Linked DNA regions of Undibacterium sp. 5I1. The protein of the gene in region 2 interacts with the protein of the main gene of each other region in a pairwise test. Links are inferred from orthologs where the notes say so. Each region holds a gene or a part of one and is shown on either strand. Other genes may lie near its edges.

Region 1 (16,197 bases), 350 kb from region 2 along the record:
TAAAAAATGTGCCAAGCATGCGATCTGGCTAGGAATCGCTTTGTGGACAGGTATCAGCTTTGTAGGCTACTTCACGCCAATCAAAACATTGATGCAAGAAATATTATTAGTCACACTGGGACCATGGGAATTATTCTGGGTTTTATTTTATGCGCTGGCAACTTATGGTAATGCGGGGTGGATGCGTGAGCAAGTGTGTAAATACATGTGCCCGTATGCACGCTTCCAAAGTGTGATGTTTGACCAGGACACGTTGATCGTGACCTACGATCAGCAGCGCGGGGAACCGCGTAGCACAAAGACAGCTAAAAATCCTGTGCTTGGATCGTGTATCGATTGCTCAATTTGCGTTCAGGTATGCCCGACCGGTATCGATATCCGGGACGGCCTGCAATACGAATGTATAGGCTGTGCCGCCTGCGTAGACGCCTGCGATACGGTGATGGATAAGATCGGAGCACCAAAGGGCTTGATTCGTTTTTCTACCGCAAATGCGATCAAAAATAATCTGTCAGAACAACAGGTTTTGAAGTCAATCTTCCGCTCAAGAGTCTTGATCTATAGCGCTATCTTGGTCGTCATCGTATCGGTATTAGCGATCAATTTACTAACACGTGTCCCCTTAAAACTAGACGTTATCCGTGACCGCGGCTCTATGGGTAGAGAATTAAATGAAGGCGTGATTGAAAATGTTTATAAGCTACAAATTATGAACACGGCGGAAGCAAATCATATTTATCGCATCAAAGTATCGGGGCTGGACTCAATCCGTTTAGACAGCCCCGACCAAATCGAGCTGCCAGGAGCTACTACAAAAGCGATACCAGTCCGGGTGCATGTAGACCACGATCATGGCAAACAAGGTAGTAACAAAATTTGGTTTCAGCTTGAAGCGATCGATAATCCGGCCTTGCAGGTCAAAGAAAAAGCTGTATTTATTATTCCCCACAATTAGGAGCGTGTGATGTCGACCTCACCTATTTCAGCACCCATCTCTATCAACACTAAGCAAGCACCTTGGTTTAAACAAATCTGGCTTTGGTTCCTGTTAGCGCCACCGATTGTTGCAGTGGTTGCCGGCTCGTATATGGTGTCGATCGCCTTCCGAGAACAAGATGCGATGGTGGTGGATGATTATTATAGAGAAGGCCAGGCAATCAATCAGGACCTGCGGCGTGACAAGGTGGCTGCGGCATTAAAGTTAAACGCATCCATACAATACGATGCTGCGAGCGGGATCATTAAAGGAAAACTCAGTAGCGATCAAAAAATATCAACCGGTATCTTAACGATGAAATTGGTTCACCCTACTCAACCATCTAAAGATCTGGCGATCAAAACACCAGTAGATGAATCCGGTAATTTTTCTTTAGCACTACCGTTATTAGATAAAGCAGCCTGGCAAGTCACGCTAGAAGATCAGCCTAAGCAATGGCGTCTTAGTGGAGTCTGGAACTGGCCCTTACAGCAAGCAATCGTCCTAGATCCGCTTTGATTGAATACGCAAGTAAGCCAACAAACTGGTCGGCAGTTTTTACAATAACAAAGGAGACAAACATGCGACGCGCTATAGCAATATTATGGTCATCTTTTTTGGTTGCGGTTGCTGCCGAAGGTTTGTTCTTTTCTATTTTTGATCCGCATGACCTGGTGTTTTCTGGCGTGCCGATTGAGTTATCCAGACCCGCCATCTATACATTAGGATTTTTTAGCTTCTGGATATGTTGTGCATTATCCAGCGCGCTTACCTGCTATTTGCTAGTGGCTAATTCTGATAGCAGTATTAAGAGCCAACCCTCTTTTTAGTACAAGCCTGCGTTGAGTTGAATAGGAAGACTGACATTTTCTGAAGAAAAATAAAATGAAGCAGATAAAAAAATGCTGGCATCAAGCTCGACTCAAACAATACTTAAACAATACGTAGGTAAGGTCTAAGCACAATGATCAGTACCTGCCGCAATTGATTTTAAGGTAAGTAATTGCAGGAGTTCGATATCGCGCTGATCGACTGAAAGCAGCTCTAACTTTTTAAATTTGCTTAGCAGGCGACTGACGCTTTCTATCGTCAAGCCAAGATAGCCGCCGATTTCTTCGCGTGACATGCGAAGTTGAAAACGTGTTGCCGAATATCCTCGCGCAGCATAGCGCGAGGATAGATTCACCAAAAAAGCAGCAAATTTCTGGTCGGCACGCATGCTACCCAACAGCAACATCACGTTTTGCTCTCGATTAATTTCACGACTCATGATGCGGTGAAAATGGCTCAGTAAGGTTGGTACTTCACCAAATAGATGCTCCAGGCTATTAAACGGTATCTCACACACCTCGCTGTCTTCCAGTGCAATTGCCTCACAATGATGAGCGTTACTACCAATCGCGTCCATCCCTAGCAATTCGCCAGCCATTTGAAAGCCGGTTATATGTTGCTGACCGATAGAGTTTGTTTGAGAGGTTTTAAAATGCCCAACCCGGATCGCGTATAAATTGGTGAACGGTTCACCCATGCGATACAAGGCATCATCCCGCTTGATCCGTCTTCTACGGCCAATGATGCTGTCCAACTTATCCATATCCGCTTCGGCCAATCCCATGGGAAGGCATAATTGATGCAGACTACAGGCGGCACAGTGAATCCGAATATCTTGCAATTTAAGTGGTGGGATCGTTGAGGTGCTTGCTGGCGTAGCCAGATGAGGAAGATGTACGTTCATAAGTTGCAACCCTGAGACTGTAATCAATGAATTGAGTTTAGCGCAAATGCATCGCTAAATTTTATTTAAATTATTGCAATATGAAAGCGGTCTCTGAACTCAAATTACCCTAAGAAGGTGGATGTATATCCTTATTTTTCCAACAGCATGGCATTAATCGATTGTCCTTAATCAGAAATAGGCAATCGAGACTATGCCTCGATTGCCTATCAACCCGGAATTTCTTTTAGAACAGCGCTCCATGTGCCTCTGGAGATTATTTAGAAGCGATAACCTAGCCCAACAGCGATCATCAAAGGGTCGACCTTTACTGCGCTGATTTTGGCACCAGAAATAAATACATCGCTACGTATCTGCACCTTTTTGATATCAGCATTAATTGACCATCGTTTGTCTATCTTGTAATCCACGCCTGCCTGTAACGCTAGACCGACGCTGCTGTTTTCCAAAGAACCTGTGCCGTTAAGCAGATTCACGTCAGAAATTCGAGTGTAATTTATACCAGCACCAAGATAAGGACTAAACTGCGCATCAGGTAAAAAATGATATTGAATCAGCAAAGTCGGAGGTAAATGTTTAAAGCTACCGATATTTGTACCATCGAGATAAACATCATGTTTTTGCGGATAAGTCAGTACTAATTCTGCTGCAATATTTGGACTAAAAAAGTAAGAAATATCCAACTCAGGAATCGTTTTGTCAGAAACCTCTAACCGGTCGGCTGGACCAACTCCACCAATAGGATCTGACTTATTTGCGGTCGACAAATGCTCTGCCCTGACTCGTACCAACCAAGGACTTTCTTGTGCACATGCAGTTGCAGAAAACATGCTTAACAGCGCAGCTGTTACTACCGATAACGCTATAGTCTTTTTCATTTTTACTTCCCCATCAATCGTCGTTTGTCTGGCAAGAAGTTTAATACTGCGACGAGTTATCAGCTTTGATGTAGATCAACCCAGGTGAAACCTACAACTCAAATCTTGAAGTCTGCATGAGTGCAAGCTAACGGGAATGCAATATTTATCTGACGATGGATCTCTGATGGCCACAAAGTAATTTTGCGGTTATTTATTAGATGAATGCAAACACAAAGAAACTTGTATTTATCAAGACTGAGGCAGATGATCAAAAGCTGTTTCTGATCACAGACAAGCCTCAAATTTTTCTTGAGGCTGATGACTTTAGAAAATCTGGGGATGTAGAAAAGAAGTGCGTCGGGAGGGGCTCGAACCCCCGACCCATGCCTTAGAAGGGCATTGCTCTATCCAGCTGAGCTACCGACGCGCGGGAGAAGTATGTGAATTGTTATACAATAACACTTACCATAACAACCAAATATTCTGGTACAGAATACTTGGATTCAATTCAATCAAATTCTTAAGTGCTATTGAATTATTTAGTACTTATATTATTCGCGGTACTGGCCAAATAATATAAAAAACCGAAGGCTGAATAGTACATGGTATCGCTTCTATATTCAATAATGCGACCGATACAATTTCAAATATAAAATTAGGCTGGTGTTATACAGTCAACTAGCCTGCGAGCAAATTTATTGGCCATTTCCAAATCAACCGCTTCTACCATAACGCGGACTAACGGCTCCGTACCTGATGCACGAATCAGCACTCGCCCTTTGTTACCTAACTCTGCTTCTACGCGCTGTTTTTCTAAAACGGCAGCTTCATTTTTCTGCCAGTTAAATCCGGCAGGCACTTTAACATTGAGTAAAACTTGTGGGAATAAGATCAAATGTTCAAAACATTGATCCAGGGTCTTGCCATTGCGACGGAGCGCAGATAAAACTTGCAACGCAGAGACAATACCATCGCCCGTAGTGTGCTTATCCAGGCAGAGTAAATGTCCGGAACCTTCACCACCTAGCATCCAGCCACGCTCTTGCATTTGTTCCAGCACGTATCTGTCGCCCACTTTAGCCCGGACAAAACCAACGCCCAAATCCTGCAATGCCAACTCGACCGCCATATTGGTCATCAAAGTACCAACCACACCCTGAACTGGACCAATTGCAAGACGATCCATCACCATCAAATAAAGTAGTTGGTCGCCATTATAAATTTTACCGTTTCTATCCACCATAACGAGGCGATCAGCATCACCATCCAAAGCGATACCGATATCTGCATGATTCGCTCTGACGGCAATAGCTAACGCATCTGGCGCGGTAGCACCGACCTGGTCATTAATATTAAAACCGTTCGGCTGATTACCGATAGAGATAACTTCAGCACCTAATTCATGAAATACATGCGGAGCGATATCGTAAGCTGCACCATGTGCGCAATCGACTACGATCTTCAAACCGCGTAAATCTAATTCGTTGGGATAAGTACTTTTACAAAATTCGATATAGCGACCATTTGCGTCACGCAGACGATGCGCCTTGCCGAGTAAATCTGAACTAACACAGTCCATCCCATTTTCTAGCTCGGCCTCAATTGCGAGCTCGACTTCATCAGGTAATTTATTGCCCTGCGCAGAAAAAAACTTAATCCCGTTGTCATAATAAGGATTATGTGAGGCAGAAATCACGACACCAGCCGACAAGCGTAAGGCTCTGGTCAAATAAGCTACAGCAGGAGTAGGCATCGGCCCTGAGAGCATCACATCAACTCCAGCTGCAGCAAATCCTGCCTCTAAAGAAGCCTCTAGCATATAGCCAGACACCCGAGTATCTTTACCGATCAAGACAGTAGGCTTACCCTCTCCTTTATGTCCACGTTGCGCTAACACTTTGCCGGCAGCATAACCTAAGCGCATTACAAAATCAGGGGTAATTGGTGCGACGCCAACTTTGCCGCGGATACCGTCGGTACCAAAATATTTTCTCGTCATTTTGATTTTCTTTCTTTAATTTGATAACGCGCGCCACACGGCTAACGCATCGACGGTCTCTGCTACGTCATGCACTCGTAAAATTTTTGCGCCGTTTGCGACGGCTGCGATTGATGCAGCAATACTTGCGGCCAGGCGCTGCTCTACGCTTTTCCCTGTGATTGCTCCCAGCATCGATTTCCGAGATAAACCAGCAAGTATTGGCATACCAAATCTAGCTTGAAACTGATCTATATTTTTCAGCATTGCCACATTATGCTGCAAGGTTTTTCCAAAGCCAAATCCGGGATCAAGGCAAATACGTTGGGGCTCAATTCCAGCATTTAATAAATCGGCCACCATCTTATCTAAGAAATCAGTTACCTGAGTATTTACATCGTCATACTCAGGTTGAAGTTGCATATCTGACGGCGTATTTTGCATATGCATCACACATAAGCCAACATCAGCCTTGGCAACAACGTCGATAGCGCCTGGCGCTCTAAAGCCGTTGATATCGTTGATCATATCAACATCTGCAAGAATGGCTTCTCGCATTACTTGTGTCTTGTAGGTATCGACGGATAAAGGCTTACCACAATCACGCAAAGCATAAATCACTGGCATGACCCGGCTCAACTCCTCATCAAGCGACAAAGGCGTTGCACCTGGCCGAGTGGATTCGCCGCCAATATCAATAATATCTACACCATCTCGTATCATCTGCTCCGCATGTGAGAGCGCCGCATCTAATCCCTGGAATTGCCCTCCATCTGAAAATGAGTCAGGCGTAATGTTGAGTATTCCCATTACTAAAGGACGAAACTGTGACCCCTGTAACGGAAATCGATATCGACCACATTCGAAATAATTATTCATGAATATAAAAAATTAGGGCGAGAATCGCTTCTCACCCTAAATTAAAGTCAAACTATTAATTGATATTTAAGCTGGTGCCGCCGCGTTTGGAGATACGCCACCAGACGTTGTATCTGTCGGCGTCTTACGTGTTGACTGACCTAACTTTGGCGGGCGTGGATCTATGCCGCTCATAATGTCGTTAATCTGATCAGCATCTATCGTTTCCCAATCTAACAAAGCTTTAGTCATTGCTTCAACTTTGTCACGATTCTCTTCGAGCAATTTACGGGACAGGGCATACTGTGTATCCAGAATATTACGAATTTCCGCATCCACTTTTTGCTGTGTCACTTCAGAAATCGTTTTTGACGGACCACCAAAGTAACCTTCGCTCTGACTATCTTCATACACCATCACTCCCATGCTGTCAGACATACCAAAGCGTGTCACCATTGCACGAGCCAACTTCGTTGCACGTGAAAAATCGTTCGATGCACCAGTGGACATTTGACCGACAAAAATTTCTTCAGCAATTCGACCGCCAAACAAAATGGAAATTTCCTCCAGCATTTTATCTTTGTAGCCGCTAATCGGATCATGCTCTGGCAACTGCCATGTCAGACCCAATGCAAACCCACGCGGCATGATTGTTACTTTGTGGACTGGATCTGCCTTCGGCAAAAGTTTAGCGACAACGGCATGGCCAGACTCATGATAAGCAGTGTTACGACGTTCATCTTCACGCATGACCATAGACTTACGCTCAGGTCCCATGAAAATTTTGTCTTTAGCGTCTTCAAAATCCAGCATTTCAACGATGCGTTTATTGCGACGTGCAGCAAATAACGCAGCTTCATTAACAAGATTCGCAAGATCTGCACCTGACATACCTGGAGTACCACGTGCCAAGATATCGGCTTTAACGTCAGTACTGATAGGCACTTTGCGCATGTGCACATTCAAAATTTGCTCACGACCGCGAATATCTGGCAAACCAACAGAGACTTGGCGATCAAAACGACCAGGGCGCAATAAGGCCTTATCAAGGACATCGGCACGATTAGTCGCCGCAATCACAATCACACCAGAATTAGCCTCAAAGCCATCCATCTCAACCAGCATTTGGTTCAATGTCTGCTCACGCTCATCATTACCACCACCCATACCGGCGCCACGATGACGCCCGACAGCATCAATTTCATCAATGAAAATGATACATGGCGCATGTTTCTTGGCGTTTTCAAACATATCGCGGACGCGAGATGCACCAACACCAACAAACATTTCAACAAAATCAGAGCCGGAAATAGTGAAGAATGGTACCTTCGCCTCACCCGCAATCGCACGTGCCAACAAAGTTTTACCTGTACCCGGTGGGCCAACCATTAAGACACCACGTGGAATACGACCACCGAGCTTTTGGAATTTACTTGGATCTCGCAAGAAATCAACAATCTCGCCAACCTCTTCTTTCGCCTCATCACACCCTGCGACATCAGCAAAAGAAACGTTGTTGTTGGTATCGTCCAGCATACGTGCTTTAGATTTACCGAATGAGAATGCACCACCTTTGCCGCCGCCTTGCATCTGACGCATGAAAAACACCCAAACGCCAATTAACAACAGCATCGGGAACCATGAAATAAAGACTTGGGAAAGGAAAGACTGCTCTTCAGGCGGCTTGTTATCAAATTTAATGCCGTTGTTGACCAAATCACCCACAAAACCACGATCAAATATAGTAAGTTGTGATTTGACTTTTTTACCATCCAGCGTAGTCGCTGTAACAGTACGATTGCCATCATCAATCGTTGCATCTTTAATGTGCTTAGCCCTAACCTCATCCAGAAACTCGGAATACGGCATAGAGGCAGTGTTAGCAGACATGCCTTTGTCAAACTGTTTAAATACCATAAACAGCACTAAGGCAATGACTACCCATATCGCCGCTTTTGAAAACATATTATTCACGAGAACTCCTTGGACGTAGAACTACGCCTGTACACAAACAGTAATTTTGCATCATACCCGTATTGGATAGAGCTTGCTAGAGCGCATATGTTGCCATTCTTGGTAATTATCAAGAGCGAATTAACATATAAATCATTACTTTTTACTTTTTAACTATTCTTTAAACCTCTACCGAGTAAGAAAATCTCAGAAGACTTGTCTTTGCTCGCTTTGGGTTTTTTGCTGATGACAGTTTTAAATTGTGTTTTAAACATGATTACAATCGTATTGTAAGCAGGTCCATGAAAACATTTTACTAGCAAAGCACCAGAGGGTTTTAAGTGTGCATTAGAGAATTCAACCGCCAATTCAATAATGTATTCAATGCGCGCCGCATCCACTGTGGAGTTGCCTGATAAATTGGGTGCCATATCTGATAATACAAGATCAAGCTTGCGCCCCAGCAATTTAGCCTCGAGCTGATTCAGCACGTCGGCTTCGCGAAAATCTCCCTGAATGAACTGAACATCTGCAATTGGTTCCATTAGCAGCAAATCTAACGCAAAAATCTCGCCCAATATCCCGCCACCGTCTTTACCGGCTAGTTTATTGCGTACATATTGCGACCAACTACCAGGGGTTGCGCCAAGATCGACGATAATTTGACCTGGCTTGATTAATTTTTCAGCCTCATCGATTTCCTTGAGCTTGTAAACAGCACGCGCACGATAACCTTCCTTTTGTGCCAATTTGACATAAGGATCGTTAATATGATCGTGCACCCAATTTTGATTGAATTTATTTTTTGCCATTCGCGTAAAATACTGCTTTTAAAGGAATTTATATGTTGAAACTCACGCCCGCTGAACGCAGCGAACTGCGCTCTGAAGCCCATGCATTGAAACCCATCGTATTGATCGGTGAAGCCGGTTTATCGCCTGCCGTGATGAAGGAAATCGATGCTGGCCTTAATATCCATGGATTAATTAAGGTACGTGTGTTTGGCGATGATCGTGAAGCACGCATTGCTATGTACGATACCATTTGTAGCTCTTTAGAAGCTGCGCCGGTACAGCATATTGGCAAATTACTGGTTATTTACCGTCCTAAGTTAGACGGCATTAAGGAAACCAAACTAGTCAAAAAAGGCAAAGGTATGCGCGAGGTAACTATCGTCAAACCTAGCGCCAGTGGCACCAAAAAACCTAGTGTCTCAAAAGTCATGGTAAAGGGTAATGAGCGGGTAACTCAGGGCGGCTCAATCAAACGTGCTAAACCACGTCAAACCAGCGTCAAAAAATCAGCCCTCGGTAATACCTGATCACATTAAAGCGATAACGCTATAAAGCTAAGTAGCTCTGCGCTCAATATACTAAACAATATTTTTATTTAACAATGGTCGGCTCTATGTAGCGCTGACCATTTTTATTATTCGGCTTAAATGTACAGAACTTCTAATACTTCATATTCACGAATACCTGCAGGAGCTTGCACACCAACTATATCGCCAACATATTTACCGATTAATGCGCGAGCAATTGGCGAGCTGATTGATACTTTACTGAGTTTAATATCAGCTTCGTCGTCTCCTACAATTTGATAGCTGACTTTCTGTTCATTATCTAAATCCTCCAAATGCACGGTCGCTCCAAATACCACGCGCCCCTCTGCATCTAAAGTTGTCGGATCAATGATTTGCGCCGCACTGAGCTTGCCTTCCAGCTCGGCGATACGACCTTCAATAAAACTTTGGCGCTCTTTAGCCGCATCATATTCTGCATTTTCAGACAAGTCGCCTTGAGCGCGAGCTTCTGCAATCGCATTAATTACATCTGGACGCTCTTTGGTCTTCAAATTATGTAATTCTTGCTTAAGCAGTTCTGCGCCGAATTTGGTAAGAGGTACTGTACTCATTTCATTCACACTCATAAAGTAAAAATACAGAGGCCACATATGGCATCCGGATTGGACACCGTCTGTGACCTCTGTATCGAAGTTTAAGCTATTTGCTTAGTGTAAGGTTTTATGCAGACCTTGTAAATCATAGACATGCAATTCATCTAGATGACGCATACCTTGCACTGCCGCCTCCGCACCAGCAATCGTAGTATAAGTTGGCACCCGCGCTGCAAGTGAAGATACACGAATAGCACGTGAATCCGTAATCGCACTACGTTTTTCTTCTACGGTATTAATCACCAAAGCAATCTCATGATTTTTGATGATATCAACGACATGCGGACGGCCTTCAGCCACTTTATTGATCGTACTGACCGGGATACCCGCTGCTGCAATCGCTGCAGCCGTGCCCTTAGTCGCTACGACAGCAAATCCCATCTCAACTAGATCACTAGCCACTTTTACTGCGCGTGGCTTGTCACTACCTTTAACGCTCAGAAAAACTTTGCCGGAGGTTGGTAGTTTGATACTAGCACCTAGTTGTGACTTGACGAAGGCTTCACCAAAAGTTTTACCGACGCCCATCACTTCACCAGTGGATTTCATTTCTGGACCAAGAATCGTATCTACACCAGGAAATTTCACAAATGGGAACACCGCTTCTTTTACACTGAAGTAAGATGGCACAACTTCTTTATGAATACCTTGAGAAGCCAGTGACTGACCCACCATACAACGTGCAGCAATTTTAGCCAATTGCAAACCAGTGACTTTAGATACGTAAGGTACTGTACGAGATGCTCGTGGATTTACTTCCAGAACAAACACAACATCCTTACCATCTTGCTGCTGAATCGCAAACTGTACGTTCATCAAGCCGACAACGTTCAAGCCTTTCGCCATCAATGATGTCTGACGCTTTAATTCCTCAATCGTCTCTGCGGCAAGTGAATACGGCGGCAAGGAGCATGCAGAGTCGCCAGAATGCACGCCTGCTTGTTCAATATGCTCCATCACGCCACCAATGAAGGTGTGTTCGCCATCAGAAATACAATCGACATCGACCTCGATCGCATCATTCAGAAAGCGATCAAGCAATACTGGTGAGTCATGCGATACCTTGACTGCCTCACGCATATAACGCTCAAGATCACGTTGCTCGTGTACGATTTCCATTGCACGTCCACCCAACACATAGGATGGGCGAACTACTAAGGGATAACCAATTTCCTGCGCTAACTCCAACGCTTGGGCTTCGGTGCGCGCTGTACGATTAGGTGGTTGACGCAGACCAAGCTTATGCAACATTTGTTGGAAACGCTCGCGATCTTCAGCTGCGTCAATCATGTCTGGCGATGTACCAATAATCGGCACGCCATTCGCCTCCAGATCCAAAGCTAATTTCAATGGCGTCTGTCCGCCGTACTGCACAATCACGCCGACTGGTTTTTCTTTAGCGACGATTTCTAATACATCTTCTAAAGTCAAAGGCTCAAAGTACAGACGATCGGATGTATCGTAGTCGGTCGAAACCGTTTCTGGATTACAGTTGACCATGATGGTTTCATAGCCATCTTCGCGCATCGCAAAAGCCGCATGGACGCAGCAATAATCAAACTCAATACCCTGACCGATACGATTTGGACCGCCACCCAACACCATGATTTTTTTCTTATCGGTCGGTGCAGACTCACACTCTTCTTCATAAGTCGAATACATGTAAGCAGTTTTAGTTGCAAACTCCGCAGCACAAGTATCTACACGTTTATAGACTGGCCGAATATTTAAGGCATGGCGACGCTCACGTACCGCAGTGTCCGTAGTCTTGAGTAGCTTTGCCAATCGACGATCAGAGAACCCTTTTTGCTTAATCTTTAGCAACACTTCTTTATCTAGCTCATCCAGATTCTGGTGATCTAACCACAGCTCGATATCGACAATATCCTTAATCTGCGCTAGGAACCACGGGTCAATATGCGTCAGCTGATGCACTTCCTCCAAGCTAAAGCCAAGACCAAACGCATCACCGACATACCAGATACGATCAGGACCAGGCTCGCCCAATTCTTCTGCGATCACTTCACGATCCAGCGTTTTTTGGTTCATACCATCAACGCCAACCTCTAAGCCACGCAGTGCTTTTTGAAAAGATTCCTGGAAAGTTCTACCGATTGCCATGACTTCACCAACCGACTTCATCTGCGTTGTCAGATGATTGTCTGCTTGCGGGAATTTTTCAAAAGCAAATCGAGGAATTTTGGTAACGACATAATCAATCGAAGGCTCGAATGACGCTGGGGTAGCGCCACCGGTGATTTCATTACGCAGTTCATCCAGGGTAAAACCAACCGCCAATTTAGCAGCGATTTTAGCGATTGGAAAACCTGTTGCTTTAGACGCCAGCGCGGATGAACGGGATACACGCGGATTCATCTCAATCACAATCATGCGACCATCAGCAGGATTGATAGAGAATTGAACATTAGAGCCGCCAGTATCGACACCGATTTCGCGCAAAACTGCCAGCGAGGCGTTACGCATGATTTGGTATTCTTTGTCAGTCAGTGTCTGCGCAGGCGCTACCGTGATTGAGTCACCGGTATGGACTCCCATAGGATCCAGATTCTCAATAGAGCAAACAATGATGCAGTTATCCGCTTTATCGCGTACAACTTCCATCTCAAATTCTTTCCAGCCGATCAGTGATTCTTCAATCAGCAACTCACTAGTAGGTGACGCCTCTAACCCGCGTTTGCAAATAGTCTCAAACTCTTCTTCGTTATATGCAATACCACCGCCGGTGCCGCCCATAGTAAAAGACGGGCGAATAATCACTGGAAAACCGAGTGTCTTCTGCACTTCCCATGATTCATCCATGTTATGCGCGACGCCGGAACGGGCAGAACCCAAACCAATTTTAGTCATCGCATCTTTAAACTTAGAGCGATCTTCTGCTTTGTCGATTGCTTCTGGTGAAGCGCCGATCAGTTCGCAATTGTATTTGGTCAGGATGCCGTGTTTGTGCAAATCCAGAGCGCAATTCAAGGCAGTCTGACCGCCCATCGTCGGCAAAATGGCATCCGGCTTTTCTTTGGCGATAATACGTTCTACCACTTGCCATGTAATTGGCTCAATGTAAGTCACATCGGCCATTTCAGGATCAGTCATGATGGTCGCTGGATTGCTGTTGACCAAAATGACTTTATAACCCTCTTCACGCAAAGCCTTACATGCTTGGGCACCGGAATAATCGAACTCACAAGCCTGACCAATAATGATAGGGCCGGCACCAATAATCAGGATGCTTTTTATATCGAGACGTTTAGGCATTTTTATTGTTCTCCGTTTGCCTGCGCTTTTGCTGCGCTCATTAAATTAGTAAAGCGATCAAACAGGTAGGCGATATCCATCGGACCTGGTGATGCTTCTGGATGTCCCTGGAAGCAAAATGCTGGCTTATCAGTACGTTCAAAGCCTTGCAAAGAACCATCAAACAAAGAGACATGCGTAATGCGGCAGTTAGCAGGCAGTGAATTTACATCAACTGCAAAACCATGATTCTGCGACGTGATCAACACTTGTTTAGTGTCCAAATCTTGCACCGGATGGTTAGCACCATGATGACCAAATTTCATCTTGAGCGTTTTGGCACCGGAAGCAAGCGCCATAATCTGATGACCGAGGCAAATACCAAACGTAGGTATGCCTTTTTCAATCAATTCTTTAGCTGCAGCAATCGCGTAATCGCAAGGCTCTGGATCGCCAGGACCATTGGATAAAAATACACCGTCAGGATTCAAGGCCAATACATCAGCAGCAGTTGATTGGGCTGGCAACACGGTCACTTTGCAGCCACGGGCTGTCAGCATGCGCAAAATATTCCGTTTAACACCGAAATCAAATGCGACCACATGAAATTTTGGATCGGTCAGTTGACCGTAACCTTGCCCCAAAGTCCATTCAGTTTCTGTCCATGAATAGGACTTGCTGGTAGAAACAACCTTTGCCAAATCCATGCCAGACAAACCCGGAAAAGATTTTGCCAGAGCGAGCGCCTTAGTCGCATCATTACCAACTAAAATTGCGCCACCTTGGGCGCCAGTTTCACGCAGAATACGAGTCAGCTTACGTGTATCAATGCCTGCAATCGCAACAATATTTTGCGATTTAAGATAGTCAGATAAAGATTGTTCAGAGCGGAAGTTAGACACCATCAAAGGTAAATCTTTAATGATCAGGCCAGCCGCATGAATTTTGTCGGACTCAACATCTTCTGAATTGATACCGGTATTACCGATATGCGGATAAGTCAGAGTCACGATTTGAGAGCTGTAACTTGGATCAGTCAGAATTTCCTGATACCCGGTCATGGATGTATTGAAAACAACTTCGCCTGATGTATGGCCTGCAGCGCCAATGGAAACACCAGTGAATATAGTTCCGTCCGCGAGAGCAAGAATGGCAGTAGCATCTTGGTTGGGACGTAAAGACTGCGGAAATGGCAGCAAGGGTAACTCCTGTATTGTTACCGTCGCTACGCCGCGCCAAAACAACCGTGTTCAGGAACCACGCGAATGTAGCACGTAGTGTGAAACGATTTTAGGAGATATGTGGATTTGGTATGCGCTACGACGGGATTTGGATTAGCTAAACCCTCGAATTATAGCGCAAAAGCACCCCTCAAGCAAACCAAGAACGCCAGAAAATTGGGTAAAGACGCAAGCATTTTTGGCTAAACCTGCCAGACAAACAACTCTTAGCGTAGATAACCATGCTGAAATAAATAGCGGCAGCGCAATTGGCTGCCGCGAGCAAGTATTTGATTAAATTACACTCAGACTACAGTGCCAAGGCAGCGATACCTGCCTTTGCAATCTGCGCATCTTCAGACGACTTAACGCCAGATACGCCCACTGCACCGACACAATGACCATCAACGACGATAGGCACGCCGCCTTCTAACATTCCTTCAATATAAGGAGCACTTAAAAAAGAGAAACGTCCATTATTGATCACGTCTTCATAAATTTTAGACTCGCGGCGACCAAGTGCTGCCGTCGTCGCCTTCGCTGGTGCAATGTGTGCGGAAATAGGTGCGACGCCGTCCAAACGTTGCAACCACATCAAATGGCCACCATCATCAACAATCGCAATCACTACCGCCCAACCATTGGTTTTTGCTTCTGTCTCTGCAGCTGCTGCGATTTTTTTGACGTCATCTAAAGTTAATACAGGTTTAGTTTGCATAGGTGCCTCGTGGTTAAAATGTGCTCGAATTGTACGTCAAGCTGCACTCATTAAGGATAAAAACAGTTTTGATCTTTTGATAGTAGACCCACTTAAACTAGGCCCGCTTACAAGCTTATTCTGAGCAAAAAAATTAGTATAAAAATGAATAATAAAGCAGAAATATGATAAAAAATTCGATACTTTTTAACTGATAGCTTCAACAATATCATTTAGCTAATTTTACAAAAGCAAGGTTTACATTACGACAAAGATCATTTACAGTTGGCCGGTTTTTCCAACCAGGTGCAACAATGCTAATACAAATTTCCCGCTCTCCCAGGAAAGTCAAATTAGTCTTATCCCTACTTCTAGCAAGCACTCTGCAATTTTCTTTTTGCAGTCCAAGCTTCAGCGCCGACAACCCCTTCCCCGAATCCTCTACGGCTTACACCAAATTGCAAGAACTGCGTGAACGCGCATCTAGCCTGACGATTAAGGCAATGGACATGCTTGGCATCCGCTACAAACGCGGCGGCAATACGCCAGAAAATGGTTTAGATTGCAGCGGTTTTGTGCGTTTGGTATTTAAAGACGCGCTGGGGACAGACTTACCAAGAACCTCGAACGAGATCAGCAAAGTTGGCGAAAAAATTGACCAAAAAGATTTACAGCCCGGCGACCTAGTTTTTTACAATACGTTGCGGCGCGG
Region 2 (13,508 bases):
CGCGCAAATGGTTGTTGGATGTGGGACAGGGCAATGCTGTAGAAGCAGTATTTATCCCCGAAGAGAATCGTGGAACCTTGTGTATCTCCACCCAGGCCGGTTGTGCAGTCAATTGCCGCTTTTGCTCAACGGGTAAGCAAGGATTTAATCGTAATTTAAGCGTTGGTGAAATTATTGGTCAACTTTGGATGGCTGAGTTTTTATTACGTAAAACTAAAGGTATAGCGCCGGGACCAAAAGGCGAACGTCAAATTACTAACGTAGTAATGATGGGGATGGGCGAACCTTTATTGAATTTTGAGCCAACGGTCACCGCTTTGCGTCTGATGTTAGATGATAATGCCTATGGTTTATCACGTCGTCGTGTTACGTTGTCTACCAGCGGTGTGGTGCCGATGATTGATAAGTTGTCCCAAGAGTGTGCAGTGGCGTTGGCAGTGTCTTTACATGCCTCAAACGACACTCTGCGCGACAGCTTAATACCATTAAATAAAAAACACCCGTTGCATGAATTAATGGCGGCTTGCAAGCGGTATTTGGATTATGCTCCACGTGATTTCGTGACATTTGAATACTGCATGTTGGATGGCGTAAATGATACCGATCAACATGCTCGTGAGCTGGTGCAATTAGTTAAAAATGTTCCCTGTAAGTTTAACTTGATCCCGTTTAACCCTTTTCCGGAGTCGGGTTTAAAACGTTCGGCCAATCCTCGTATAAAGGCTTTTGCCCAAGTGCTGATGGATGCGGGATTAGTGACAACCATACGTAAGACGCGAGGCGATGATATTGATGCCGCCTGTGGGCAGTTAGCAGGTGAGGTCCAGGACCGAACACGAGTGCAAGAACGTATGCAAAAAATGGCGGAATATCAAACCAAGTTCGGTAAAAATTTTGGCAAGATCGTGGAGATCACTCAGTGAAAATTTTTGGATTGCACTATCGTTTTTTATCCGGCGTCGTACTGGCGCTGATGTTGTCCGCATGTGCAAGCAAAAAACCTGAGGGGTTTAAGCCTGAGAGTAACCCGCCAGCTGAAAGCGTCGATTTGCAAAAGAGAGCAGCTATTCGCATGGAATTGGCGATTGGCTATTATCAGCAAGGACAATATAAAGTCGCACTGGATGAAATTAGGCAGGCGTTGATCATGTCCCCTGATTTAGTTGATGCCTATAGCGTCAGAGCTTTGATATACATGGATACTGGTGAGAAGCAGCTGGCGGAAGATGATTTTCAACGTGCTTTAAAATTGACTCCCAATAATTCGGATATAGCAAATAACTACGGTTGGTTCTTGTGCCAAAATGGAAAAGAAAAACAGGCAATGACTTACTTCGATAAGGCATTGAAAGATCCTACGTACTCGAATCCGATTAAGGTGCTTAACAACGCTGGTGTTTGTAGTTTGCGGCTAAAAGATACTGCCAAAGCAGAGGGATATTTTATGCAGGCATTTCGGGCTGACCCATCTAGTCCAACCATAAATGCAAATCTTGCAAAAATTTACTTTGATCGGGGTGAGTACGAGAAAGCCAAGTTTTATATAAACCGTGTACTCAAAGCGGATGTATTTGCTGCAGATGTCCTTTGGTTGGCTATTAAAATAGAAAATAAACTGGGTGATCAGTCGGCTGTCAACGGTTTGGGCGTGCAATTGCGGCGACGTTACGCCAATTCTAAAGAATACGCTCTGTTTCAGCAGGGAGCTTTTAATGAATGATGCTGGTGTGAGTTTGCCTGAAGATCAATTAAATTTATCTATAGTTGCCGATGATGTAGTAATTGACACATCTACAATCAAGTCTGCAGGAGCTTTTCTTGCATTGATGAGGCAACAAAAAGACTTTACTGTCCAGCAAATAGCGGATCAGTTAAAGCTTTCTGCAAGGCAGATAATTGCATTAGAAGCTGATCAATTTGATGCTTTGCCAAAAATGGTAATAGTTCGAGGTTTTATACGGTCTTATGCTAAGTTACTTAAAATAGACGGAGAACCAATTTTGGCATTGTTGCCGAAAAATTTGGAACCTCCAGTTCAGTCCGCGTATTTGAGACCTGCACTGACAACTCCGTTTCTTGAATCCAGATTGCCTTTAATGGGACGTCAGGACGCAAATAACAAAAAATACGTGTGGGGAGCCATTGTTCTTGCTGTGTTGGCGATTAGTTTTTTTGTGATGCAAAAATATGAACGCATCAGTTTTATTCAAAATTTAATATCTTCTAAATCCTCATCCAGTTTGGGGACAACGACCAGGATCGCGATCCCGTCAGATTTGGCGCCCCCCGTTGCCTTAGACACTCTAACCACTCAAAAGAGCTCAGATGGACAACTTCAAATCCCGTCTTCTGATACGGCGCGGGCTAAGGTTGCGCAGTCTGATCAAGGCACAGTTGCGGATGTCTCTCCAGTGCCACCTTTAAATACTAACGTGTCTGATCAGCAAGCAACTATTTCCGCTCAATCTACCCTGCCTGCGGTAGTTAATTCACCAAATAATTTAATAAAATTTAAATTTCGGCAAGATTCTTGGATACTACTAAAGCGTGAAAACGGTAGCGTATTAACGTCCCACATGGCAAAGGCCGGAACAGAAGAGAGTTTTGATGTAAAAGAAGTTTTGCAGATAAAAATTGGCAATGCAGCTGGTGTTGATGGGACATTACGTGGCGTTTCTCTAAATATTGCGCCGACAAAAGAAAGCAACGTTTTTAACCTAAGTGTGAAGTAAGTATGACATCTTCTTTTTCTGGCATAGCATCTGGACCATTTATACGCCGCTTGAGCCGGAGTACAAAAATTGTATATGGCTCGCGTCAAGTTATCGTTGGTGGTTCTGCGCCAGTTGTGGTTCAGTCGATGACAAACACGGATACCGCTGATGTAATCGGTACTGCCATTCAAATTAAAGAGTTAGCAAGAGCTGGTTCTGAACTTGTTAGGTTGACTGTTAATAATGCGGAAGCTGCGGCAGCAGTGCCAGCGATTCGTGCGCAATTGGATAAGATGGAAATAGATGTTCCCTTGGTTGGGGATTTTCATTACAACGGACATACGTTGCTAAAAGACTTTCCTGATTGTGCCCGGGCTTTATCCAAGTATCGTATCAATCCAGGCAATGTAGGGCAGGGCGCAAAACGCGATACTCAGTTTGCACAGATGATAGAGATGGCATGTTTCTACGATAAGCCTGTTCGTATCGGAGTGAACTGGGGGAGTCTCGATCAAGCTTTACTCGCGCGTATTATGGATGAAAACGCACAGCGTGCAGAGCCGTGGAGTGCGCAAACGGTGATGTATGAGGCGTTGATTACATCTGCAATAGAAAATGCACAACGAGCTGAAGAGCTAGGTTTAGCTGGCGATAAGATTATTCTGTCTTGCAAGGTTTCAGGAGTGCAGGATTTAATTGCTGTGTATCGAGAACTTGCGCAGCGCTGTGACTTTCCTTTGCATTTAGGCTTGACAGAAGCAGGTATGGGCAGCAAAGGTATTGTGGCATCGACAGCCGCACTATCTGTGTTGTTGCAAGAGGGGATTGGCGATACGATTCGTATTTCTCTTACTCCTGAGCCAGGCGGTGATCGTTGTAAGGAAGTCGTAGTTGGGCAAGAAATTTTACAGACGATGGGTTTAAGAAAATTCACTCCTATGGTGATTGCTTGCCCAGGATGCGGGCGTACTACTTCTACTGTATTCCAAGAATTGGCAGATAGTATTCAAACCTTTTTACGCGATCAGATGCCTGTTTGGAAAAAACAATATCCCGGCGTGGAAAGCATGAATGTTGCGGTGATGGGCTGTATCGTAAATGGTCCCGGAGAATCCAAACATGCCAATATTGGGATTAGCTTGCCTGGTACCGGCGAGTCTCCTGCCGCACCCGTTTTTATTGATGGAGCAAAGGCGCTCACTTTGCGAGGCGATAATATCTCAGAAGAATTCCAAGCTATCGTATTGGATTATGTGAAGAATCATTACACTCCCTCTAATGTGTAACCAACGTATGCGGCTAATAAATAATTAGGTTGTAAAGTATGTCTGAAAATAAAAAAATAGAAAAAATTGTTGGTGTGAAGGGGATGAATGACCTTCTTCCAACCGATTCTCCCTTATGGGAATTGTTTGAAAATACGGTGCAGTCTGTTTTGAAGAGTTATGGCTTTCAACAAATTCGTACGCCTATCGTTGAGCCTACGGCCTTATTTGCTCGCGGTCTTGGTGAAGTTACTGATATCGTTGAGAAGGAAATGTACTCCTTTGAAGATGCAATGAATGGGGATAAATTAACCCTGCGTCCAGAGAACACGGCCGGCGTTGTGCGTGCAGCACTAGAGCATAATTTGACTTACGAAGGTCCGCGACGTCTTTGGTACAACGGACCCATGTTTAGGCATGAAAAGCCGCAACGTGGACGCTATCGTCAATTCCATCAAGTAGGGGCTGAGGCTTTAGGCTTTAGTGGCCCTGATATCGATGCAGAATTAATCATTATGTGTCAGCGTCTTTGGGATGATTTAGGTTTGCAAGACGTACGTCTTGAACTAAATTCGATTGGTGACGCAGAAGAGCGTATTCAGCATCGTGTAGCATTGATTGCCTACTTTGAACATCATAAAGATATTTTAGATGCCGAGGCGCAGCGACGCTTGCATAGCAATCCTCTGCGTATTCTTGACACTAAAAATCCGGCAATGCAAGAAATGGTAAATGCTGCACCTAAGCTGCTTAGTTATCTTGGTGAAGAGTCTATGTCACACTTCTTAGGTGTTCAAAAAATATTGCGTGACAATAGTATTCCATTCACGATCAATACACGTCTGGTGCGCGGCATGGATTATTACAACCGTACAGTTTTTGAGTGGGTAACTGATCAATTGGGTTCACAAGGTACAGTGTGTGCAGGTGGTCGCTATGATTCCTTATTTAGTATTTTCGGTGGTAAACCTACTCCCGCTTGTGGCTTCGCAATGGGGATTGAGCGATTGTTGGAGTTAATGAAAGCATCTGGCGAGACACATGCGCCAGCCCAATGCGATATCTATCTTGTGCATCAAGGTAGCAAAGCACAAGAACAATCTTTCGTATTAGGCGAGCGTTTGCGCGATGCGGGGCTAGATGTTGTGTTACATTGCGCAACTGCAAGCGGTGTAGGTAGTTTTAAATCGCAAATGAAAAAAGCAGACGGTAGTGGAGCAGCCTACGCAGTCATCATCGGTGAGGATGAGTCCGCATCGAATACTGTCAGTATCAAAGCAATGCGCACGGAAGATATGGAGAATAACCAAGTCACGGTGCCGTTTGATACTGCTGTTGATTATTTGGTTGACCAGATCGCTGGGATCGGTGATGCAGGCGAATGCTGTGACGATCCAACTCATATTCATATTCATCACTAGACTTTATACAAAATGGCATACGATCTCGAAGAACAAGAGCAATTAGACACTCTCAAAGCATGGTGGAAACAATACGGCAACCTAGTTACTTGGCTGTTGGTAATCGCTTTATCTGCTTACGCTGCATGGACGGGCTGGACCAGCTATCAGCGTGATCAGTCAAGTCAGGCGTCACAATTGTATGACGTGCTACAAAAGGCGGTGCAAGCTAAAGATAATGCAAAAGTGCAGCGAGCGGCTAATGACGTCGTTCAAAAATTTTCTAAAACACCATATGCGGCAATGTCCGCAATGACAGCAGCTAAGAGTGCTTTTGATGCTGGAGATATCAAAGTAGTCAAAGCCCAATTACATTGGGTCATTGATCATAGTAGTGTGGAAGAATATAAAGCGATCGCAAAAATTCGTTTAGCAGGTATTGCCTTGGATGAACGAGCTTACGATGAAGGACTAGCTTTTTTGTCAGGTGATTTTTCGCCAGAATTTGCTGGAGATATTGCTGATCGGAAAGGCGATATTTATCTCGCTCAAAATAAACCTGTAGAAGCCCGCGCTGCATTTCAGAGTGCATTAGAAAAGACAAAAGAGAAAAATCCTGCGCGTCAGTTAATCCAAATAAAGCTCGATGCTCTTGGTGGTGCCGAGGCTAAGCTTGCAAGTAATTCAGCTAGTAAATAATAGGAGTAGTTCATGCATTTTTCTGGCAAATTGCTGGCCTCATTAGTATTGCTTTCCCTCGCGGCTTGTTCCTCTATGAATCCGTTTGCGAGTAAGTCTGAAACAAAAAATATTCCGGCTACCTTGCAGGATTTTACTGTGACCATGCCAGTGAAGACTCTTTGGTCAAGCTCGGTTGGCTCATCAGGTGAATATGTATTTACGCCTGCTCAAGTTGGTGCAGACGTATATGCGGCTGCAGTGGATGGTACTGTAGTTAGATTGGATGCTGCTAATGGTCGGGCGGTCTGGCGTATCAATGCAGGCTCTTCTTTGACTGCTGGAGTTGGTGCTAGCGCTTCTGTAATAGTTGTTGCAGGGCGAAAAGGTATGTTATTCGCTTTTGATACCGAGGGTAAGTTGCACTGGAGTGTACAAACTTCCAGCGAGATACTTTCCTCTCCAGCTGTGGCCAAAGATGTTGTGGTTGTTCGTAGTATGGATAACAAAATCGCGGCGTACGATATAGCAACAGGAACAAAAAAATGGTCTATCGAGAGACCACTGCCAATTTTGACCTTACGTACCATTCAAGGCATCGCAATCGCGGATCAGTGGGCTATAGTCGCATTGCCTGGCGGTAAGCTAGCATCTTTTTCTTTAGCTAATGGAGGTTTGCGTTGGGAGGTTGCTGTTGCAGATCCTAAAGGTGCGACTGAGCTTGAGCGAATTACCGATGTTTCTGGAACTCCGTTTATTATTGGAAATGAGGCTTGTGTTTCTGCTTATCAAGGACGTGTTGGTTGTTATGACTTAACCACTGGTGCTGCGCGCTGGGCGAAAACTTTATCCAGCGAAGTTGGTGTAAGTGCAGATGAGCGATTTGTTTTTGCCGCAGATAATTCGGGCGCTGTATCCGCTTATGCTCGTAGTACCGGTGCTAGTGTTTGGCGAAATGATAAATTAGCTTACAGGCGTTTGTCCGCACCAATTTCTTTCGGTCGAGCTGTTGCTGTTGGCGACGGTTCTGGCTTTATCCATTTTCTCTCACGAGAGGATGGTTCTTTCATCGGTCGTATTAGTACCGATGGCAGTCAAATTTTGGCAGCTCCAACTGTAGTTGGCTCGAGTTTGATCGTTCAAACCAAATCAGGGGCAGTGGTTGCATTGACAACCGAGTAATACTAAATGAAGCCGGTTATTGCACTTATAGGTCGACCAAATGTCGGCAAATCCACGCTGTTCAATCGACTTACTCGCTCTCGTGACGCGCTAGTGGCAGATCTTCCTGGTTTGACAAGGGATAGGCATTACGGTGAGGGACGTATTGGTGAACGTCCATTTTTGGTTATAGATACTGGTGGTTTCGAGCCCGTTGCCAAAGAAGGCATCATGCATGAAATGGCTAAGCAAACTAAGCAGGCTGTAGCTGAGGCTGATGTGGTTGTGTTTATCGTTGATGGACGTCAGGGTTTGACTCCGCATGATAAAACTATTACGGATTTTTTGCGAAAATCTGGACGCTCCGTGATGTTGGTAGTAAATAAAGCTGAGGGTATGAAATATAGCTCTGTTACAGCCGATTTTTATGAATTAGGGTTAGGCGATCCGTACGTCATTTCAGCAGCGCACGGAGATGGCGTAACAGATTTAGTTGAGGAGTCGTTAGACATTGCGTTTGCGCAAAGACCTCCAGAATTGGAGGAGCCAGATGATGTCGTAAGGGGAATCAAGCTCGCGATAGTTGGGCGTCCCAATGTTGGTAAATCAACTTTAGTTAACACACTATTAGGCGAGGATCGGGTCATAGCATTTGATATGCCCGGTACTACCCGTGATTCGATTGAAATTCCTTTTGAGCGCGATGGAAAACATTACACTTTGATTGACACAGCGGGTATTCGCCGCCGTGGAAAAGTGTTTGAGGCAATAGAAAAATTTTCTGTAGTCAAAACTTTACAATCGGTTTCGGAAGCAAATGTCGTGTTGCTGATGCTCGATGCGCAGCAAGATATATCTGAGCAAGATGCACATATAGCGGGCTTTATCTTGGAGTCTGGACGAGCCTTAGTTATTGGTGTCAATAAATGGGATGGCTTGCAAAGCGACAGACGCGATGAAATCAAATTAGATATTGAACGTAAGCTAAATTTTTTAACATTTGCTAAGTTTCATTTTATTTCTGCTTTAAAAGCTAGCGGTATTGCCTCTTTAATGAAATCAGTCGATGCTGCTTATGCTGCAGCAACAGCGAACTTATCAACGCCAAAATTAACTCGTGCGTTGATAGAAGCTGTGGAGCATCAGCAGCCGAAGCGTAAAGGCTCGATAAGACCTAAGCTGCGTTATGCCCACCAAGGCGGTCAAAATCCACCCATTATTGTTATTCACGGCAATGCCTTGGATTCCATTGGTGATGTATATAAACGCTATTTGGAAAAACATTTCCGAGAAACCTTTTCTTTAGTGGGAACCCCTTTGCGCATAGAAATGCGCTCAGGTAAAAATCCTTTCTCTAAAACTGAAAAATAAGAATTTTCATTTGATCGTTGGTGGATCTAGCAAGCAGCGCAAGCGAAAATAGATTACAGTTACAAGGTAATCAACTATTGGGACTCTTGAACTTTTGCAATGTGTCCCCAACTCCTGATCACAACAACATATTGGAGCTGTTATGAGTAATAAAGGGCAACTGTTACAAGACCCGTTCTTGAACGCACTTCGTAAAGAACATATTCCTGTATCCATCTATTTGGTGAATGGCATTAAGTTGCAAGGTCATATTGAATCTTTTGATCAATACGTAGTTTTATTGCGTAATACAGTGACGCAGATGGTATACAAACACGCCATTTCTACTGTTGTTCCCGCACGTGCTGTGACCATCAATACTGAGTCAGAGCCCGAGTAATTATTAGGCATTTATTTTTTGAAAAATAAAATTTTTCTATGCGCGCCGTTTTAATCGGTGTGGACTTCGGTAAAGATGATTTTGCCGCTAGTTTAGAAGAACTATCTCTGCTCTCCCAATCTGCGGGGGCAGAGCCCATCACAACCATTACCTGCAAGCGCTCTAGTCCTGATGCTGCGTTATTTGTGGGCTCTGGTAAAGCGGATGAGATTGCAAATACCATTGCTGATGCTGAGCTCGATATTGCAATCTTTAATCATGCATTATCACCTGCACAACAGCGGAATTTAGAGCGACGTTTGAAAATACGGGTGGTCGACAGAACTAGTCTGATTCTTGATATTTTCGCGCAGCGTGCTCATAGTCATGAAGGTAAAGTCCAAGTCGAATTAGCGCAGTTGCAGCATCTTGCTACAAGGTTGATACGCGGCTGGACTCATCTGGAGCGACAAAAGGGTGGTATTGGTTTGCGCGGGCCTGGAGAGACTCAGCTTGAAACTGATCGCCGTTTAATCGGGGATCGAGTTAAAGCACTTAAAGCTCGTATGGGTAAGTTGCATAAGCAGCGTGAAACACAAAGACGTTCGCGTGGTAGAAGCCACACCTTTTCAGTATCTTTGGTTGGTTATACCAATGCGGGTAAATCTACGTTATTTAATTCGTTGACGAAGGCGGGTGCTTACGCAGCAGACCAGTTGTTTGCTACGTTAGACACTACATCACGACGTTTGTATCTTGCCGATGCAGGTAGTGTCGTGATATCTGACACGGTAGGGTTCATCAGGGAACTACCGCATCAATTGGTCGATGCATTTCGTGCTACTTTGGAAGAGACAATTCATGCCGATCTGTTGTTGCATATAGTTGATGCAAGTAGCCCAGTGCGCTTAGACCAAATTCAACAAGTTAATGACGTATTGAAAGAGATCGGTGCTGACCATATTCCTCAATTATTGGTTTGGAATAAGATCGATTTGGCTGGTTTGGAGCCGAGTTTGGAGCTAGGTGAGTATGATAAAATTCAAAGAGTTTTTTTGAGTGCGCAAACTGGTGCCGGAGTAGGTTTGTTGCGGCAAGCGGTTACAGAGTTTGCTAAAGACTACGCATTAAAAAGAAATAATCCAGTAGAGATCGCCCAGTTTGATGATGCGCGGTTTGTCTAAAAATTTATTCAGTATTAAGTCTATTTGTAGTTCAACTCATTATTTTATTGGATAACGACAGAATGTTCGTTTCACTTCTAAAAAAAATTGGCTTAACGATGTCGTTGAACGATCCTCAGTGGGGTCGTGGCTCTCAAAATAACGACAAGGATGGCAAGAAGCCACCTGAGGGCCCACCCGATTTAGAGAAATTATGGCGCGACTTTAATGAACGCATTAGTCGTTTCCTAGGCTCAAAAAATAATGGTAATAATGGCGGCGGTGGCGGTGGATTCACTCCTGATGCTGCCAGTGCTAAATTAGGTGTAAGCATCATCGTTGTTGTGCTGGCGTTTATTTGGTTAATCAGTGGATTCTTCATTGTTCAAGAAGGTCAAACCGGCGTTATTACGACATTTGGTAAGTTCAGCCATACAACAATGTCCGGTTTTAACTGGCGTTGGCCTTACCCGATTCAGGCTCATGAAATCGTCGACGTTTCTCAGGTACGCACCGTCGAAGTTGGTTATCGCTCCAATGTTAAGAATAAAGAGCCAAAAGAAGCACTGATGTTGACCGAGGATGAAAATATCATCGATATTCAGTTCGCCGTTCAATATAAATTAAAGAGTGCGTCTGATTGGCTGTTTAATAATCGTGATCCAGAGGGTACGATCAAGCAAGTTGCAGAAACTGCGATTCGTGAAGTTGTAGGGAAAAGTAAAATGGATTTTGTTCTGTACGAGGGACGAGAAAAGGTTGCGCAAGATGTTGGTGCTTTAATGCAGCAAATTCTTGAACGGTATCAAGCCGGTGTACAGGTTGCGAATGTCACGATGCAAGGTGTACAGCCTCCTGAGCAAGTACAAGCAGCTTTTGATGATGCCGTAAAAGCAGGTCAGGATAAAGAACGTCAAAAAAACGAAGGCCAAGCCTACGCAAACGATGTGATTCCGAAAGCACGTGGTGAGGCATCGCGCATGTTGCAAGAGTCAGAAGCATACGAGTCAAGAATTGTAGCGACCGCCGAAGGTAATGCATCGCGTTTTAAGCAAGTGTTGGCTGAATATCAAAAGGCGCCTGCAGTTACGCGAGACCGTATGTATCTTGAAACGATGCAACAAATTTTTTCCAGTACGACTAAGGTCATGATGGATTCTAAGAGTGGTAACAATATGATTTATCTTCCTTTAGATAAGTTAATTCAAGCGTCGGATAATGCCAATGTTAAGTCCTCACCTTCATCTGTAACAACGACACCGGCAGCACCAACCCCGCAAGTAACTGAGCAGATTCCGACGGTTGAGTTGCGCTACAGTAAAGACGGCAGATCCCGTGATAGTCGTGATTCTCGTGATCGGGAGGTAAGATAATGAATAAGTTATTTTCCTCGATACTTGCTCTCATCGTTGCAATAATGATTTTGTATTCCACGATTTTTGTTGTGGATCAAAAATCATATGCCATTGTTTTTGCATTAGGTGAAGTAAAAGCGGTGATTAGCGAGCCAGGCTTGCATTTCAAATTGCCACCACCGTTTCAAAATGTTTTGTTTTTAGATAAACGTATTTTGACGATAGATACTCCAGATGCAGATCGTTTCATTACGGCAGAAAAGAAAAACATATTGGTTGATGCTTTCGTAAAATGGCACATTATCGAGCCAAAATTGTATTACGTTAGCTTCAAAGGTGATGAGGGCAGAGCTCGTGACCGCTTATATCAAATTGTAAAAGCAGCCTTAAATGATGAAATCACTAAACGCACTGTACGTGAAGTCATTTCTGGTGAGCGTGGCAAAGTTATGGAAGCGATCCGCGTCAAAGTTACTGATGAGGCAAAGCAAATCGGCGTAGAGATTATTGATGTGCGATTGAAACGCGTTGATTATGTAGATCAGATCAATAGTTCAGTTTACGATCGAATGAAAGCAGAGCGTACTCGCGTGGCCAATGAATTACGCTCTACCGGATCTGCCGATTCCGAAAAAATCAGAGCAGATGCAGATAAACAAAGAACGGTAATTCTGGCTGAAGCATATCGTGAGGCTGAAAAGATGCGTGGCGCTGGTGATGCTGAAGCGTCACAAATCTATGCGCAGGCGTTCGGTCAAAATCCAGAGTTTTACAAATTTTATCGCAGCTTGGAGGCATATCGTGCCAGCTTTAAAACTAAGAATGATGTGATGGTAGTTGATCCAAATTCTGAGTTTTTTAAATATTTTAAAGCGCCTGGCGTAGGTGGCTCAAGTGGTTCAGCCGTCGCTCCAAGTAAGTCAAAGTAATTAATTTATTAAGTAATACCCGTAACTGACAAGGTGATAACGTAGGTCGTGCTATCTAATATGATGGCAGACCTACGTTTGTTGCGTTTGAGGTTTGATAATTTGTTGTTTGTTTTTATTTGATTGTAAGCTCATGCCAAATTGGCTTTTACCGGAAAATATTGCTGATGTTTTGCCATCCGAAGCACGCAAAATAGAAGAGTTACGACGTGTGTTGTTGGACAATTTTAGATTGTATGGCTACGAGTTGGTCATGCCACCTTTACTCGAATACATAGAATCCTTGCTGACAGGTGCCGGTCAGGACATGGATTTGCGTATGTTTAAATTGGTTGATCAATTATCCGGCCGAACCATGGGAGTTCGGGCTGATATGACAACTCAGGTCGCAAGGATTGATGCGCATTTACTGAACCGTAATTCTGTGACGCGTTTATGTTATGCAGGCAGTGTATTGCACACGCGCCCGTCTGGCCTGCATGCAACACGTGAGCCAATTCAGATTGGTGCTGAAATTTATGGGCATGCTGGTTTAGAGGCGGATGCTGAAATCCAGGAATTAGCGTTAGCTTCTTTAGCAATAGCAAATATCTCAGAAGTGCACCTTGACCTTTGCCATGTTGGTGTACTGAGATCTCTGTTAGAAAGTGATCCCGTTGCTAAAAAGCATGCGTCTAGTTTATTCGCCTTACTGGAAGCGAAAGACTTGTCTGCAATAGAGTTAATTTCTAAAGAGTTTAGTCCGGTCGTAAGGCAAGCTTTGTTAGATTTGCCTAAGTTATATGGAGATATCTCGGTGATTGAGCGCGCACGCGCTATATTGCCGCCACTTACTGGAATTGCTGTTGCCTTGGATGAGCTTGACTATCTGGTGAAGCTTGCCGGTAGTGCGAGAGTTACGATAGATTTGGCAGATTTACGTGGATATCATTACCACAGCGGAGTAATGTTTAATGCTTTTGTGCCAGGCTTACCAAATGCAGTTGCTCGCGGCGGACGTTACGATCATGTTGGTGAAGCTTTTGGCCGTGCACGCCCAGCGACTGGATTTTCACTTGATTTACGCGAGTTAGCGCGTCTAATGCCATCGGCAGAGCGCAAAGATGCGATTCTT

The links.
Region 1: the proteins of hflK (region 2) and ftsH interact in binary tests that used the Escherichia coli proteins (3 or more experiments, as listed by UniProt). The link is inferred for Undibacterium sp. 5I1 from one-to-one orthologs.

The regions. Positions count from the first base shown.
Region 1 is NZ_JAVIWI010000001.1:1,943,706-1,959,902, forward strand. Bases 5,939-8,931 are described here. They hold ftsH (ATP-dependent zinc metalloprotease FtsH), read right to left. Parts: upstream 8,382-8,931; coding sequence 6,495-8,381; downstream 5,939-6,494. Other genes in these bases: folP (dihydropteroate synthase), read right to left, coding at 5,939-6,428; RGU72_RS08625 (RlmE family RNA methyltransferase), read right to left, coding at 8,531-8,931. Also shown: cytochrome c oxidase accessory protein CcoG, read left to right, coding at 1-955; RGU72_RS08585 (FixH family protein), read left to right, coding at 965-1,495; RGU72_RS08590 (hypothetical protein), read left to right, coding at 1,558-1,806; fumarate/nitrate reduction transcriptional regulator Fnr, read right to left, coding at 1,932-2,711; RGU72_RS08600 (OmpW/AlkL family protein), read right to left, coding at 2,972-3,589; glmM (phosphoglucosamine mutase), read right to left, coding at 4,227-5,570; more of folP, read right to left, coding at 5,586-5,938; more of RGU72_RS08625, read right to left, coding at 8,932-9,172; RGU72_RS08630 (YhbY family RNA-binding protein), read left to right, coding at 9,205-9,681; transcription elongation factor GreA, read right to left, coding at 9,798-10,274; carB (carbamoyl-phosphate synthase large subunit), read right to left, coding at 10,371-13,589; carA (glutamine-hydrolyzing carbamoyl-phosphate synthase small subunit), read right to left, coding at 13,592-14,767; RGU72_RS08650 (heme-binding protein), read right to left, coding at 15,099-15,506; RGU72_RS08655 (C40 family peptidase), read left to right, coding at 15,800-16,197. UniProt on the Escherichia coli protein: Acts as a processive, ATP-dependent zinc metallopeptidase for both cytoplasmic and membrane proteins. Plays a role in the quality control of integral membrane proteins.
Region 2 is NZ_JAVIWI010000001.1:1,603,175-1,616,682, reverse strand. The notes cover bases 9,423-12,338. They hold hflK (FtsH protease activity modulator HflK), read left to right. Parts: upstream 9,423-10,193; coding sequence 10,194-11,483; downstream 11,484-12,338. Other genes in these bases: hflC (protease modulator HflC), read left to right, coding at 11,483-12,338; hflX (GTPase HflX), read left to right, coding at 9,423-10,131. Outside these bases: 23S rRNA (adenine(2503)-C(2))-methyltransferase RlmN, read left to right, coding at 1-923; type IV pilus biogenesis/stability protein PilW, read left to right, coding at 920-1,720; RGU72_RS07225 (RodZ domain-containing protein), read left to right, coding at 1,713-2,732; ispG (flavodoxin-dependent (E)-4-hydroxy-3-methylbut-2-enyl-diphosphate synthase), read left to right, coding at 2,735-4,000; hisS (histidine--tRNA ligase), read left to right, coding at 4,039-5,400; RGU72_RS07210 (tetratricopeptide repeat protein), read left to right, coding at 5,413-6,078; outer membrane protein assembly factor BamB, read left to right, coding at 6,091-7,239; ribosome biogenesis GTPase Der, read left to right, coding at 7,246-8,589; RNA chaperone Hfq, read left to right, coding at 8,732-8,968; more of hflX, read left to right, coding at 9,007-9,422; more of hflC, read left to right, coding at 12,339-12,394; RGU72_RS07175 (ATP phosphoribosyltransferase regulatory subunit), read left to right, coding at 12,528-13,508.